Regions from separate parts of the Massilia paldalensis genome, predicted to be linked through region 1. Evidence: predicted binding sites of a transcription regulator. Region 1 holds the regulator's gene; each other region holds the start of a gene.
What was found. Region 1 encodes FNR, which switches genes on or off when oxygen is low (the NO sensors DNR and NnrR bind a similar motif). Its sites were predicted from a motif close to TTGATNNNNATCAA; they were not measured.

Region 1 (3,817 bases):
CCTCGTCGTCGACACGGGCCTGCACACGAAGGGCTGGACGCGCCAGCAGGCGATCGACTACGGCATCGGCGCGCAGGAAGTGGAGCGCTACGTCGCCTGGCCGGGCCAGGCCTGCGCGTACATGATCGGCATGTTGCGCATCATCGACCTGCGCGAGAAGGCGAAGAAGGAATTGGGCGACAAGTTCTCGCTGCCGGCGTTCCACGACGTGGTGCTGAAGAACGGGTCGGTGCCGCTGGACGTGCTGGGCGAGGTGATCGACCGGTGGATCGTGGTGCAGAAGGCAGCGTAACGAATCCGTCGTCCCTGCGCAGGCAGGGACCCAATTGCCGGCGCACTGTCGGCGCGAACAGCACTTGGGCCCCTGCCTGCGCAGGGGCGACGTTGTGCGGACTTAGAAATTGTGCCGCATCCCCAACACCGCGCCGCGCAAGGTGGCGCCGGCCTCCGGCCCGATCCCGTTGATGGGGAAGTCGTAGGTGGCATTGCGCTCGTTGTCCAGCAGCGTGTAATAGGCATACAGGCTCGTGCGCTTGGACAGCATGTAGTCGTAGCCCAGCGTCGCGTGCGTCGCACCCGTGTCCGGCCCGCTGTGCAGGAAGCCGATCGTCGCCGTCGACGCGCCGCCGGCGTCGCCCGCGCGGCCCACCGTCAGACGCAGGCCGTGCAGGCCCATCTGGTGCGAGACGGAGACGAAGGCCGCATTGCGCGGCAGCTTGCCGCTGGCCGTCTCGTATTCCAGGCGCTCGCCGACGACGGCGACGCGGGTCTGGCCCCAGGACGTCTTGCCGAACTGGTAGGCAAGGGCCGCCTTGCTGCCCGTGTCGTCCAGGCCTGGTCCCTGGTACTCGTGGTGGCGTTCGTGCGCGACCGTCGCGTACCACGGGCCGTCGGCATAGATGACGGCGGCCGACCACAGCGACGGCTTGGCGCCGTTCGCGGGGGATTCCTCGTTCATGCCGCGCGTGAGGCGCAGCGACAGGCCGTGCCACTCGGGCGTCCAGTAGTGCAGGGAGTTGGCCTGGCGGCGGTCGAAGGAATACGTGTTGTTGACGTTGTCGACCGAGGAGCCGGAGCCGTTGGCCAGGATGCTCATGTAGCCGGCCGTGGTCGGGTAGAACGGGTCGAGGCCCGACGTGGCGCCGTTGTACGCGGTGACCCAGTGGCCGGCGAACAGCGTGCCCCAGGGACCGTCCAGGCCCACGCGGGTATCGCGCCGGAACGGCTCGCCCGCGCCCGTGTCGGGCGACAGCGTGCCCTCGAGCTGGAAGATCGCCTTCAGGCCGCCGCCCAGGTCTTCGCTGCCCTTGAAGCCGAGCACGGAGCGGTTGTTGACGAGGCGGGTCTGGGTGAAGCCGCTGCCGTTGTCGACGTGTTCCATCGAGACGTTCAGGCGGCCGTAGATCTGCACGCCGTCCTGGGCGTGCGCGGTGTGGACGGCGGTGGCGCACAGCAGGCAGGCCGCGGCGCCGAGGTGAAGCTTGTGGGACATTGGCAATCTCCTTCGCCCCGATTGTGCAGGGCCAGGAGCAGCTTGCCAGCTATCCGAACGTATACCGTGGGCCGCCTCAAGCCATGGGGCTGCACTGCTCGGTGCCGGCCGCCATGGCCTTCAGCCGCGCCGGTTCGAGCAGGATCACTTCGCGCTTGTCCACCTGCACCAGGCCCATCTTCCTGAAGCGCGACAGCAGGCGGCTGATGCTCTCGATGGTCAGGCCCAGGTAGTTGCCGATGTCCTCGCGCGACATGCGCAGCTGGAAGCTGGTCGAGGAATAGCCGCGCGCGGCGTAGCGGGCCGACAGGTTTACGAGGAACACGGCGAAGCGCTGTTCGGCGCGCATGTTCCCAAGCAGGAGCATGACGTTCTGTTCGCGCGTGATTTCCTTGCTCATGATGCGGTGGAAGTGGCGCAGCAGGTTGGGCACTTCGCCGAACAGGTCTTCGAGGTTGTCGAACGGGATCTCGCACACCTCGCTGTCTTCCAGCGCGACGGCGTCGCAATGGTGGCGGTCGCCGCTGATCGCATCCATGCCCAGCAGCTCGCCGGCCATCTGGAAGCCCGTGATCTGGGCTTCGCCGGCCGCGTTCACCTGGTAGGTCTTGAAGTGGCCGAAGCGCACCGCGTACAGGCTGCGGAACGGCTCGCCCATCTGGTACAGGCGCTCGTCGCGCGCGATGCGGCGGCGCCGGCCGATGATCTGGTCGAGGCGGTCGATCTCGGCATCCGCCAGGCCCATCGGCAGGCACAGCTGGCCCATGCTGCATTGCTGGCAGCTGACCTTGAGGGCCTGGATGTTCAGCGGCTGGTCGGGAGTAAGGATGGCGGCGTGGTTCATGGCGGGAAGGGGAGCATCGACAAGGGAATTATAGTCGCCATTGTCGCGAATCTCGACCATCGGGGCGCTTTCCTACCCCTTCGGCCGCCAAAAGTGTCGCATTCAGGTACGCTGCTCCTGCATGTGCCGGTCCAGTTCGGGCATGTCGTCGGCCTCGCGGTCGAGTGGCATCTTGATCAGCCGGTTTTCCTTGACGACGAGGGCGGCGGCCCAGATCACCATGGCCAGGCCCACGACGGTGGTCGCGGCGCCTGCGTACTTGAGGAAGGACGTGCCCTTGAAGATGGCGTCGGCGACGGCGATGATCAGGGTGCCGATCAGCAACATGGCGGCGTACAGGCCGAAGTCGGTCGCCCGGCGCATGCAGTCGATGCGGCGGCGGTACAGCGCGACCTCGTCGCGGATCGTCTCCTTGCGCTGGCCGTCGGCACCCTGGCGGTAGTTGTCGACCAGGCTGCGGTAGCGCTCGTAGGCGCTGCTGTAGCGTCCCTGTAGCAGGTGCATGAACATCCACGATGCGAAGACCAGGCCGGCATTGGGGCCGACGGCTTGCAGCACTTCCTTGAGTTCGAAATCCATGGGCTTCCTTCGGCGATGCGCCGGACGGCAAGGCTTGCGCGTCTTACCTGCATCAAATAACGATGCAGTGTGCATCGCACGGGCGAACGCGGCAAGCGTGTGCGCCCCGTGCGCATGTAAGATTGGCCATACGACCTCGGGAGGACTTTCATGTTCGGATTGGCGGCACTGGATTTGGCACGCGTGCAGTTCGCGTTCACGATGTCGTTCCACATCCTGTTCCCGGCCATCACGATCGGCCTGGCCAGCTACCTGATGGTGCTGGAAGCGTGCTGGCTCAGGACCAAGCGCCAGGTGTTCGTCGACCTGTACCACTTCTGGCTGCGCATCTTCGCCGTCAATTTCGGCATGGGCGTCGTCTCCGGCATCGTGATGGCCTACCAGTTCGGCACCAACTGGGCCGCGTTTTCCGAATACGCGGGCGGCATCGTCGGGCCCCTGATGACCTACGAGGTACTGACGGCCTTCTTCCTCGAGGCGGGCTTCCTGGGCGTGATGCTGTTCGGCTGGACCCGCGTGGGCCCCGGCCTGCACTTCCTCGCCACCTGCATGGTGGCGCTGGGCACGCTGATCTCGGCCACCTGGATCCTCGGCGCCAACAGCTGGATGCAGACCCCGCAGGGCTATGCGATCGAAGGCGGACGCATGGTCCCCGTCGACTGGTTCGCCATCGTGTTCAATCCCTCGTTCCCCTACCGCCTCGCGCACATGGCGATCGCCGCGTTCCTCGCCACCGCGCTGTTCGTCGGCGCGTCCGCCGCCTGGCACCTGCTGAAAGGGAACGATCGCCCCGCCGTGCGCACGATGTTCTCGATGGCGATGTGGATGGCGCTCGTGGTGGCGCCCGTCCAGGCGCTCGTCGGCGACATGCACGGCCTGAACACGCTGCGCTACCAGCCGGC
Region 2 (3,817 bases), on a different contig from region 1:
GCCTACGCGCTGGTGAAATTGCTTGAACAGACGATGGCGGAAGCACGGGGCGGCGTGCGCCTGCAGAAGGCGGTCATCGCCTGAAGAAAAACGCACCGGCGGGGAAATCCCGGCCGGTGCGTCGGACGTGCTGGCGGCGCTTGCGGGAACCAGTCGTACGGCTCCCGGAAGACAAGCTGCGGAATTACAGGCCCCGGAATTACAGACCCCAGGTGTGGGCGCCGTCGTCGCGGTTGGCGGCGCTCAGCTTGTCGCGCAGGTTCAGCTGGAACAGGGCGGCGATCAGTGCTGCGAAGGAGAAAGATGCGCCGTTTTGTTGCGTTGCGGTGTCGCTCATGCCATTCATGGTTGCCACTCCTTATTCAAGGTCGAAAAGATGTATGCCTTTGATTGTAAAGGCAGACTATCCCGCGTCCAATTGAACGGCGTGATACGGGACATTCCACGCATGAATGTCTAGCTATGAAAAAGCGCCCAAAAAAGAGGCAGAAAAAATCTGTGGCCGCGCTGCAAAAAACGTTGTTTTCAGATCTTTCCCTGGTGTTTCAGGCGGCTCAGGGTTTCCGGTGAGAGGTTCAGGTAGGCCGCCAGTTCCTTCTTCGGCAAGCGCTCGAACAACTCGGGCTGCTTGCGCATGAAACGGTGCACGCGGCCCGGGGCGTCGAGCAGGTGCAGGGTGATCGTGTGCGCCATGATGCCGCTCATCAGGCTCATCACTTCGAACTCGAACGCTTCCTTCACGAGGCTGTGGCTCTGCAGGAAATCCACCCACTGCGTCAGCGGCATGCTGGCCACGCGCGCCTTCGTCACGCACACGATGCTGTAGGGCGTGGGCGTCTTGAGGCGCCAGGCGGCGTAGCTGGTCTCGATGTCGCGTTCCGACGAGAAGCGCAGGATCATCTCCTTCGCTTCGTGGTTCGTGACCTGGCGCTTCAGGATGCCGTCGAGGATGAAGTACTGCTCCATCTCGACCACGCCCTGGTTCAGCAGCAGGTCGCCCTTCTGGTGGTTGGTGATGGTGAGATAGGGTTCGAGTGCGGCCATTTCGCTGTCGCGCAACTCCTTGAGGACGACGTTCTGCTTCAACTGCACACGAATGATGTTTCGTTCCGGGTGATTGGCAATGAGGGTCATGGCGGCCGGTCGATTGTCGGGGTCTCTACATCATCTGGCGAATCTTGACCGGGGTCAATGATTGAAATCAGGCGTGCTGGCTATGATGATTTCCAGGGCGAGACGGCTGGCCAGGTCGCCTGCACCGACAACGAGGAGCTTCGACGCACCGCAGCAAACACGCGGCGACGGCGGCTCATAACCGGAGACAACCATGACACACAACGTATCGGTAGAAGTCACCGATGGCTTCCACCTGGTGATCGACGCCCTGAAAGAAAACGACATCGACACGATCTTCGGCCTGGTCGGGATTCCCATCACCGACCTGGCCCGCCTGGCGCAGGCAGAAGGCATGCGCTTCATCGGTTTCCGCCACGAGCAGAACGCGGGCAACGCCGCCGCCATCGCCGGCTTCATGACGCAAAAGCCTGGCATCTGCCTGACCGTGTCCGCGCCCGGCTTCCTGAACGGCCTGACGGCGCTGGCGAACGCCACCACCAACTGTTTCCCCATGATCCTGATCTCCGGCTCCAGCGAACGCGAGATCGTCGACCTGCAGCAGGGCGACTACGAAGAGATGGACCAGCTCAATGCCGCCAAGCCGTATGCGAAGGCGGCCTACCGCATCAACAAGGCCGAGGACATCGGCATCGGCGTGGCGCGCGCGATCCGCGCCGCCGTCTCGGGCCGCCCCGGCGGCGTCTACCTCGACCTGCCGGCCCAGCTGCTGGCGCAGACGATCGAGGCCGGCCACGGCAAGCGCTCGCTGGTGAAGGTCGTCGACCCCGTGCCGCGCCAGCTGCCGGCGCCGGACTCCGTGCAGCGCGCGCTGGAGCTGATCAAGGGCGCCAAGAAACCGCTGATCCTGCTGGGCAAGGGCGCCGCCTATGCCCAGGCCGACGAAGCGATCCAGCAACTGGTGGAACGCAGCGGCATTCCCTACCTGCCGATGTCGATGGCCAAGGGCCTGTTGCCGGACACGCATGAGCAGTCGGCATCGGCCGCGCGTTCCTTCGTGCTGGCCGAGGCCGATGTCGTCGTGCTGATCGGCGCGCGCCTGAACTGGCTGCTGGCGCACGGCAAGGGCAAGACCTGGGGCAAGCCGAAGCAGTTCGTGCAGATCGACATCGCGCCGACGGAGTTCGACAGCAACGTGCCGATCGCCGCGCCGCTGGCGGGCGACATCGGTTCCTGCGTGGCCGCGCTGCTGGAAGGACTGGACGGTGCCGGCGTCGCCAAGCCCGACGACGAATGGCTCGGCGCCATCGCCCAGCGCAAGGAACAGAACCAGGCCAAGATGGCGGCGCTGCTGGACAAGAACCCGGTGCCGATGAATTTCCACAGCGCGCTGCGCGCGATCCGCGACGTCCTGAAGGACCATCCGGACATCAACCTCGTCAACGAGGGCGCCAACACGCTGGACTACGCGCGCAGCATCATCGACCAGTACCAGCCGCGCAAGCGCTTCGACTCCGGCACCTGGGGCATCATGGGCATCGGCATGGGCTATGCCATCGGCGCGGCCGTCACCAGCGGCAAGCCGGTGGTGGCCGTGGAAGGCGACAGCGCCTTCGGCTTCTCCGGCATGGAGCTGGAAACGATCTGCCGCTACGAGCTGCCTGTCACCACGATCGTCTTCAACAACAACGGCGTGTACAAGGGCACGGACGTCAATCCCACCGGCGGCAAGGACGTGGCGCCCACCGTGTTCGTCAAGAATGCCCGCTACGACAGGATGATCGAGGCCTTCGGCGGCATCGGCTACCACGCGACCACGCCGGAGGAACTGGCCAGCGCGCTGCGCGAGGCCATCGCGGCCGGCAAGCCCGCCCTGATCAACGCCGTCATCGACGAGACGGCCGGCACCGAGAGCGGCCGCCTGACCAACCTGAATCCGCAAAGCGCCAAGAAGTAATCGCGAGCACCCAGCGACAGCAAGTACAGCAAGTACAGAAAGCCGCAGCGCCGGCGCCACGCACGCCGGCGTGCAGACCCGTCACGTTTGCAGACATCGACAAGGAGACAGGCATCATGAGCAAACCGTTGGAAGGCATCAAGATCATCGACTTCACGCACGTGCAGGCAGGTCCGGCCTGCACCCAGCTGCTGGCCTGGTACGGCGCCGACGTGATCAAGGTGGAGCGCCCCGGCGCCGGCGACGTCACCCGCTCGCAGCTGCGCGACATCCCGGGCGTGGACGCCCTGTACTTCACCATGTTGAACAGCAATAAGCGCTCGCTGACGCTGGATACCAAGACGCCGGAAGGCAAGGAAATCCTGACGAAGCTGATCAAGGAATCCGACGTGCTGGTGGAGAACTTCGGTCCCGGCGCGCTGGACCGCATGGGCTTTACCTGGGAGCACATCAAGGAACTGAATCCCGGCATGATCGTCGCGTCCGTGAAGGGCTTCAGCGACGGCCACCACTACGAGGACCTGAAGGTGTACGAGAACGTGGCGCAGTGCGCCGGCGGCGCCGCCTCCACCACCGGCTTCGACGACGGTCCGCCGACCGTGTCCGCCGCCGCGCTGGGCGACAGCAATACGGGCATGCACCTGGCGATCGGCATCCTGACGGCCTTGCGCGCGCGCGACACGACGGGCAAGGGTCAGAAGGTGGCCGTGTCGATGCAGGACAGCGTGCTGAACCTGTGCCGCGTGAAGCTGCGCGACCAGCAGCGCCTGGACCGCGTGGGCTACC
Region 3 (3,817 bases), on a different contig from region 1:
CGTCGCCGATGTGCATGCGGTACTGCTCGATCGAGTACGGATTGCGGAAGTGGCTGCGCATCAGGTAGAACAGGCTGGCGAACAGGCCCACCAGCACGCCGGTCAGCAGGTCGGTGAACACGATGGCGGCGATGGTGATCGCGAACGGCAGGAACTGCGACCAGCCCTTGCGGTACATGTCGCGGAACAGCGAGACCTTGGCCAGCTTGTAGCCGGTGACGATGAGGATGGCGGCCAGCGCGGCCAGCGGGATCTGGTTCAGCAGGGGGCTGAGCGCGACCACGGCGACGAGCAGCAGCACGCCGTGCAGCACGGCCGAGGCCTTGGTGCGGTTGCCGGACTGGACGTTCACGGAGCTGCGCACGATCACCGACGTGACGGGCAGTCCGCCCAGCAGGCCGGCGCAGATATTGCCGATGCCTTGCGCCACCAGCTCGCGGTTGGGCGGCGTTTCGCGCTTGTGCGGGTCGAGCTTGTCGACCGCCTCGACGTTCAGGAGCGTCTCCAGCGAGGCGACGACGGCGATGGTGAAGGCGACCAGCCAGACGTCGTGGTTGCCGAAGTGGGCCAGGTCGGGCAGTTGCACGTAGGCGCCGAGGTTGCCCACGTCCAGCGGCGGGATGTCGACGAGGTGCATGGGTTCCACGCTCAGCGCCGGGAAGTAACGGGCGAACAGCAGGTTCATGCCGATGCCCAGTGCCACGACGAACAGGGGCGCCGGGAACAATTTCAGCCGCGCCAGCGGCGTCTTGTCCCAATTGACCAGGATCAGCATCGATACCAGCGTGATGAGGACGGCGCCGGGCGTGATCACGGCGAATGCATTGGCGATCGCCGACAGCGTATTTTCGCCATTCGCCTGCCAGAACGATAATTCGTCGGCATTATTCGCGTCATAGCCGATTGCGTGCGGAATCTGCTTGAGAATTAATAGTATGCCGATCGCCGCCAATAATCCCTTGATGACATTCGACGGCACGTAATTCGCAATGAAACCGGCGCGCAGGCAGCCCATGGCCACTTGTAAAACGCCGGCGATCGAAATCGCCACCAGCAGGATATCGAATGCGCCCAGTTTGCCGATGGACGCGAGGACGACGGCGGCCAGGCCGGCCGCCGGTCCGCTGACGCTCGTATGGGAACCGCTGATCATGCCGACGACGATGCCGCCGATAATGCCGGAAATAATCCCGGAAAACAGGGGCGCGCCCGAGGCCAGGGCAATGCCAAGGCACAGGGGCAGGGCGACGAGGAAGACCACCATGCCCGCGGGCAGATCGTACTTGAGGGTATGCATATTCATGGGCTCTCGCTTGAGGACGACGGTTGGCGACAAGGATGCCGAGGCGCTTTCGCTTCATGCGAAAAGAGTGACGTCGGCAATTAAATCAGCATGCGGATGGATATGTCATCAATAAATTCGCGATGGGGCGTTATTGATTGGGGTGAATCAAATAAAAGAAAATGCGGCGGCTTTACGCAATTGTTTATTGCGCGGATTTACATACGGAGAGCAAAAAATATAGCATGCATATGGCAACTTTTGTGCAGTGCGCCATACGATTGTTACAAAAAAATGTAAAGGAAATTACAATTGTAAATAAGAAAGTTTCATTCTCTTGTTGAGCGATTTCTTCGATCCAATGCATTTGATCGTTCTGGAAATGGACGGGAAACGATGATGCGCGCAGTGGCACGCGCCGGTGAAGACGCGCCGGCGCCGGAGGAAGATCGGGGTGGGGAGGGAGACGGAGATGACGTCGCGCGATTGTGGGCGCGACGGCGGTAGGGTAGAATACCTGGCTGCAACATGCGTGTGTCGCCATAGTACAATGGATAGTACAAGGTCCTCCTAAGACTTAGATGCAGGTTCGATTCCTGCTGGCGACACCACTTCCCCCCGTTCCCGCATTCCGCACGCATTTCCATCCGCGCTTTACCGCGATCTCTGGGTCGAACGCCGTCCCAGTCGGTACAATGCTCGCTTCTTCGACCCTTTCGTCCGCCGCCCTCGCGCGCCGCGGCTTCGCTTACAGAACATGGCAGTCATCTCCCTCTCTTCCGCGCAACTGGCATTCGGCCACGTCGCGCTGCTCGACCATGCGGACTTTTCGCTGGAAACGGGCGAACGCGTCGGTCTCATCGGCCGTAACGGTACCGGCAAGTCCTCGCTGCTGAAAATCATTTCCGGCCGCTCCAGGCTGGACGACGGCCTGCTCGTCATGCAGCAGGGCCTCAAGATCGCCTACGTCGAGCAGGAGCCCGTGTTCGATCCCGCCATGAGCGTGTTCGACGCCGTTGCCGCCGGCATGGGCGAGCAGAAGGCGATGCTGGCCGAGTACGAGTCGCTGACGGGCCAGTTTGGACAGGGCAATGACGATGCGCTGATGGAGCGAATGCACGAGCTGCAGGTCAAGCTCGACGCCACCGATGCCTGGAACCTCGGCAACAAGGTCGAGACGACGCTGGGCCGCCTGGGCCTCGCGGGCGAGGCGGCAATGGGCACCCTGTCCGGCGGCATGCAGAAGCGCGTGGCGCTCGCAGTCGCCCTCGTGTCCGGGCCGGACGTGCTGCTGCTCGACGAACCGACCAACCACCTCGACTTCACGTCGATCCAGTGGCTGGAAGGCTTGCTGCGCGAATTCCGCGGCTCCGTGCTGTTCATTACCCACGACCGCCGCTTCCTCGACAACGTGGCGACCCGCATCGTCGAACTGGACCGCGGCAAGCTGCTGTCCTTCCCCGGCAACTTCAGCAAGTACCAGGAACGCAAGGCCGAGCTGCTGGCCAACGAGGAAGTCGAGAACGCCAAGTTCGACAAGGTGCTGGCCCAGGAAGAAGTGTGGATCCGCAAGGGCGTGCAGGCCCGCCGTACCCGCGACGAAGGCCGTGTACGCCGCCTGGAAGCGCTACGCCTCGTGCGTGCCGCGCGCCGCGAGCAGCAGGGCCAGGTCAAGCTCGACATCGGCACCGGCGAGCGTTCCGGCAAGATCGTGGCGGAGCTGGACAACGTCTCCAAGCGCTACGGCGACAAGGTGATCGTCAGCGACTTCACGGGCACGGTGCTGCGTGGCGACAAGGTCGGCCTGATCGGGCCGAACGGCGCCGGCAAGACGACCTTGCTGAAAATCATCCTGGGCGAGGAAACGGCGGACAGCGGCACCGTCAAGCTCGGCACCAAGTTGAACGTCGCCTACTTCGACCAGATGCGCGCCCAGCTGAACGAGGAAGCGACGCTGGCCGACACCATTTCGCCAGGCAGCGACTGGGTCGAGGTCAACGGCCAGCGCAAGCACGTGATGAGCTACCTGGGCGACTTCCTGTTCGCGCCCGAGCGCGCCCGTTCGCCCGTGAAATCGCTGTCCGGTGGCGAGCGCAACCGCCTGCTGCTGGCGCGCCTGTTCGCCAAGCCGGCCAACTGCCTGGTGCTGGACGAACCGACCAACGACCTCGACATCGACACGCTCGAATTGCTGGAAGAGCTGCTCACGGATTACGCGGGCACGGTGTTTCTCGTCAGCCACGACCGTACCTTCCTGGACAACGTCGTTACCCAGGTCATCGTGTCGGAAGGGCAGGGCCAGTGGCGCGAGTATGTCGGCGGCTACAGCGATTGGGAACGCGTGAAATCGGCCACGCCGGCCAGCGCGCCAGCGCCGGCGCCGGCGCCCGCCGCGAAGAACAGCTCAACAAAAAGCGGGGATATGTCATCCAGCGCACAGAACGTGGTTAGCAAAAAGGTAAAGTTGAGCTACAAGGAGCAGCGCGAGCTGGAGGAGTTGCCACAGCTCATCGCCAGCCTTGAAGACGAGCAGTC
Region 4 (3,817 bases), 360 kb from region 1:
CCGGCCCTCGAACAGTGCCCAGTAATAGCGCTGCCGGCCCTCGCAGACGCGCGCCGGGGCCGTCCGGCGGTACCAGTCCTTGCTGAAGGCGGGCGAATACATGCCGTCGCCCTCGCTGAAATTCGGGATCACGACGCGCCGCTCGAGTGCTTCCAGCAGCGAGGGCGGCGCGCCGCTGTCGCGCGCCATTTCCAGGTGGGCGGCCATGGTCTGGTCGGTCTCCACGACCAGCGTCCAGCATTTGCCTTCGCGGTCCAGCATCAGGAAGCCGGCCGGGTCGTGGACGAGGTAATGCTCGACGATGCCGCAGCAGGCGACGGTCTGCTCGACCAGCGTGGCGATGGCGGGATCGTCGATGAAGCCCCACCCGTGCAGCGGCAGCAGCGCGCGCAGGGCGTCCGCCTGTTCCAGGAAGTAGGCCTGCTGCAGCGTGTCGAGCTCGGCGTCCAGGCGGTCGAGCGCATCGTGGTCGCTCTTGCGGATGTAGCGGTCGATCAGGCCGCGGTTGAAGGCGTCGATGGCGATACGCTCGTCGGCGGCTCCGGTGAGGAGGATGCGGCGGCACGGCAGGCCGCGCACCGCCTCGCAGACCTGGATGCCGTTCAGGCCCGGCATCGAGTAGTCGACGACGAGCACGGACGGCGTGGCGAAGCGCCGGGCGTCGCCGACGATGCGGCAGATCCGCTCGACGTGCAGCGCCACGTTGAGCGGCTGGGCCGCGAAGGTGTCGATGCCGGGCGAGAAGAAGTGCGCGGGGGCGCTGGCGCGGCTGCGTTCGCGCAGCCAGGCGATGGCCGCGAGCGCATCGCCGAAGGTGCGGGCCGGCAGGTGCTCGCCCAGCTGGAAGCGCACGCTGTCGAGGAAGCTGGTGTTGTCGTCGACGAGGACGACGGTGCTCGGATGCTGGTAGAGGGGAAGTGCCATGGCGATCGTTCAGGGGGCGGCCGCGCGCGGGAACGCGACGGCGAAGACGGTATAGGTGCGCTCGCGCGAGCGGCAGCGGATGGTGCCATGCCAGGCGCGCACGATGTCGCGGCACAGCGCCAGGCCGATGCCGGCGCCGGAGCCGGGCGGGTTCGAATGGAAGCGCTCGAAGATCAGGGGCAGCTGGCGCGCCGGGATGCCGCAGCCGCTGTCCATGACGAGCAGGCGCGGATGGGCGCGGGCGCCGTCGATGACGATCCTGACCCGGCCCGCGCTGCCGCCGCGGCCTCCCGTGCGTTCGGCCCGCTGCAGCGCCTTGAGGGCGTTGCGAAGGAGGTTCAGCAGCAGTACCGCGCACAGGTCGTCGCGGCCGGCGAAGCAGAAGTCGCGCCGCACCACGACTTCGACCATGCCGCGCTGGGCGCCGCTGGCGAACGGGTAGCGGTCGATGGCGGCCTCCACCACGCGCGCCATCGACAGCGCCTCGGTGGGCGCCAGCTCGCGCTCCAGCGCCGTCGCCGATGCGAGGAACAGGTCGATCAGGCGGTTCATGTGGCGCACGTCGTAGCGGATCCTTTCCAGGGCCGCGTCGACGCCGGGCGCCAGACCCTGCGTACCGGGGCGCCGGGCCACCCGCTCGATGCCGCGCACGTTCGCGGCCACGCCCATCAGCGGCGTGCGCAGTTCATGCGACACCAGCGCCAGCGCCTGCGCCATCCCGGCCAGCTTTTCGCGCGCCAGCACGCGCCGTCCCAGCTTGGTCACCGACACCACCGCGATCGTGAACAGGTAGATCGGCGCCTGCTCGACCATGTGGGTCTGCGCCAGCGGCGTGCCGTCGCCGTTTGCCACGAACAGGGCGGCGGCGGCCAGCGTCCCGGCGGCGAACGAGGCCAGCGCCCACCACCAGTCGAAGTGGAACAGCACGATCAGCGCGGCCAGCAGCGACTGGGCCCACACGGCCGATCCGCCGTTCATCAGGAACATATAGGTGAAAAAGAAGGGCAGGACATACGTGACGCCGACGAATTCATAGGCGCGCAGCAGCGTGTTGTCCTTGACGTGGTGGGCGAACAGGGCCGGCACGCACAGGGCCATGCCAAGGGCGCGCAGCAGCGGGCTTTCGTAGGGCTGGGGGAACCACGTCGTCCACACCAGGTAGTAGGCCGGCATCCCGAGGAAGCCGATCCAGGCCAGCAGGCGCAGGCGGGTGGCGACCATGGCGTGCTGCTGCTCCTGTACCAGCAGCCATTTGAGCAGCAGGTGCTTGAACTGGCCGGAGCGCACGGCGCCGGCGATACCGCTCGCGAGGGAGTTCATTGTGACTTTGCATCCACAAAATTGATCTGACGCAACCTGAGCCGATGGTGACGTAAATGGCATACGCGACGTTGATCTCGATCAATAGTGCGCGCATGACTTATCCACCCGTCAATGGGAATTGCAAAATGACTACTTTTTTGGAGGAAAAAACGATGATCGATTTCGCATCCCAAGCGGGTACCCCGTTCACTGCGCGTCCGGCCCGCCCGGCCAGCCACGAACTGCCGTCCTTCGTCACGCGGCGCATGGACGAGCACTACGTGACCCGCGTCGAGCAATTGCTCGGCGGCGAGCACATGCATGTCTGGAAGCGTCCCGGCCCCGGCGCCGTCATGCTGGCCGGGAACGACTACCTGTGCATCGCCAGCGACCCGGCGCTGGTGCGGGCGCAGGTGGCCTGCCTGGAGAACAATGCGGGCCAGGCGCTGATGTCGTCGGTGTTCCTGCAGGCGGGCAGCGCCCAGCACCGGCTGGAAGCGAAATTCGCGGAGTACCTGGGCGCCGAGGACACGGTGCTGGCCCAATCCGGCTGGGCCGCCAACGTCGGCCTGCTGCAAAGCCTGGCGGAACCGGGCGTGCCGGTCTACCTGGACATGATGGCCCATGCCTCCCTGTGGGAGGGCGTGCAGTCGGCGCAGGCGCTGGGCGTGCCTTTCCTGCACAACGACGCCGGCCACCTGGCACGCCAGGTCGCCAAGCACGGGCGCGGCGTGGTCGTGATCGACGCGCTGTACAGCACCAACGGCAGCGTCGCGCCGCTGCGCGACGTGGTCGAGATCGCGGAAAGGAGCGGCAGCATCCTGGTGGTGGACGAATCCCATTCGCTCGGCACGCACGGGCCGGAAGGCGCAGGCATCGTCATCGCCATGGGGCTCGAGGACCGCGTGCACTTCCGTACCGCCTCGCTGGCCAAGGCCTTCGCCGGACGCGCGGGCCTGATCACTTGTTCGAGCCGCTTCAAGGGCTACTTCCTGTCGGCGTCGCGTCCCGCCATCTTCAGTTCCTGCCTGTTGAACCACGAGCTGGCCTTCTTCGACGCGGCCATCGACCTGGTGCGCGGCGCCGACGGGCGGCGCGAGGCGCTGCGCCGCATCACGGTGGAAGTACGCGAACGGCTGGCGCGCCTGGGCTATTGCATCGACGACGGGACGGAGCAGATCGTGGCGCTCGAAGCGGGGCCGGAACCGAAGACGCTCGTCCTGCGCAAGGCGCTGGAGGAGCGCGGCATCCAGGGCGCCGTGTTCTGCGCGCCGGCCACGGCCAAGAACCGCTCGCTGGTGCGCCTGACGCTCAATTGCGGCCTGGGGGCCGGGGAGATCGACAAGCTGGTGGACGCTTGCGCGGACATGCGGGAGGAGGTGGACCTGGAAAACTGGAGCTCGTCGGCGCGGCGGCGACGGGTGCATTGAGCGGGGGAGTGCCGAAGCCGCCACGTATGATAAGACACCGTCGCCCCTGCGCAGGCAGGGGCCCAATTTTCGTGCCGAGGCAGCGCTGAGGAATTGGGCCCCCGCCTTCGCGGGGGCGACGTGCTATTGCTGCGGATGGAGGCTTGACGCACCCCGTGCAG

Region 2: a site for FNR is predicted at 1,179-1,192, ahead of oxc (oxalyl-CoA decarboxylase). Genes of this name have one in related genera too.
Region 3: a site for FNR is predicted at 1,437-1,450, ahead of ACI1V7_RS12505 (bifunctional SulP family inorganic anion transporter/carbonic anhydrase). Genes of this name have one in related genera too.
Region 4: a site for FNR is predicted at 2,316-2,329, ahead of cqsA (alpha-hydroxyketone-type quorum-sensing autoinducer synthase). Genes of this name have one in related genera too.

The regions. Positions count from the first base shown of each region.
Region 1 is NZ_JBJCIU010000001.1:1,036,951-1,040,767, forward strand. Features, by position in the region: gene ACI1V7_RS04650 (DUF885 domain-containing protein) at 1-292, shown strand, start outside; gene ACI1V7_RS04655 (porin) at 395-1,492, opposite strand; gene fnr (fumarate/nitrate reduction transcriptional regulator Fnr) at 1,569-2,336, opposite strand; gene ACI1V7_RS04665 (DUF2721 domain-containing protein) at 2,439-2,915, opposite strand; gene ACI1V7_RS04670 (cytochrome ubiquinol oxidase subunit I) at 3,066-3,817, shown strand, end outside.
Region 2 is NZ_JBJCIU010000003.1:270,425-274,241, reverse strand. Features, by position in the region: gene ACI1V7_RS15920 (2-dehydropantoate 2-reductase) at 1-84, shown strand, start outside; gene ACI1V7_RS15915 (hypothetical protein) at 200-337, opposite strand; gene ACI1V7_RS15910 (Crp/Fnr family transcriptional regulator) at 526-1,134, opposite strand; gene oxc (oxalyl-CoA decarboxylase) at 1,328-3,031, shown strand; gene frc (formyl-CoA transferase) at 3,148-3,817, shown strand, end outside.
Region 3 is NZ_JBJCIU010000002.1:621,574-625,390, forward strand. Features, by position in the region: gene ACI1V7_RS12505 (bifunctional SulP family inorganic anion transporter/carbonic anhydrase) at 1-1,303, opposite strand, end outside; tRNA gene ACI1V7_RS12510 (tRNA-Arg) at 1,819-1,893, shown strand; gene ACI1V7_RS12515 (ATP-binding cassette domain-containing protein) at 2,040-3,817, shown strand, end outside.
Region 4 is NZ_JBJCIU010000001.1:1,398,980-1,402,796, forward strand. Features, by position in the region: gene ACI1V7_RS06170 (response regulator) at 1-924, opposite strand, end outside; gene ACI1V7_RS06175 (sensor histidine kinase) at 934-2,244, opposite strand; gene cqsA (alpha-hydroxyketone-type quorum-sensing autoinducer synthase) at 2,400-3,656, shown strand.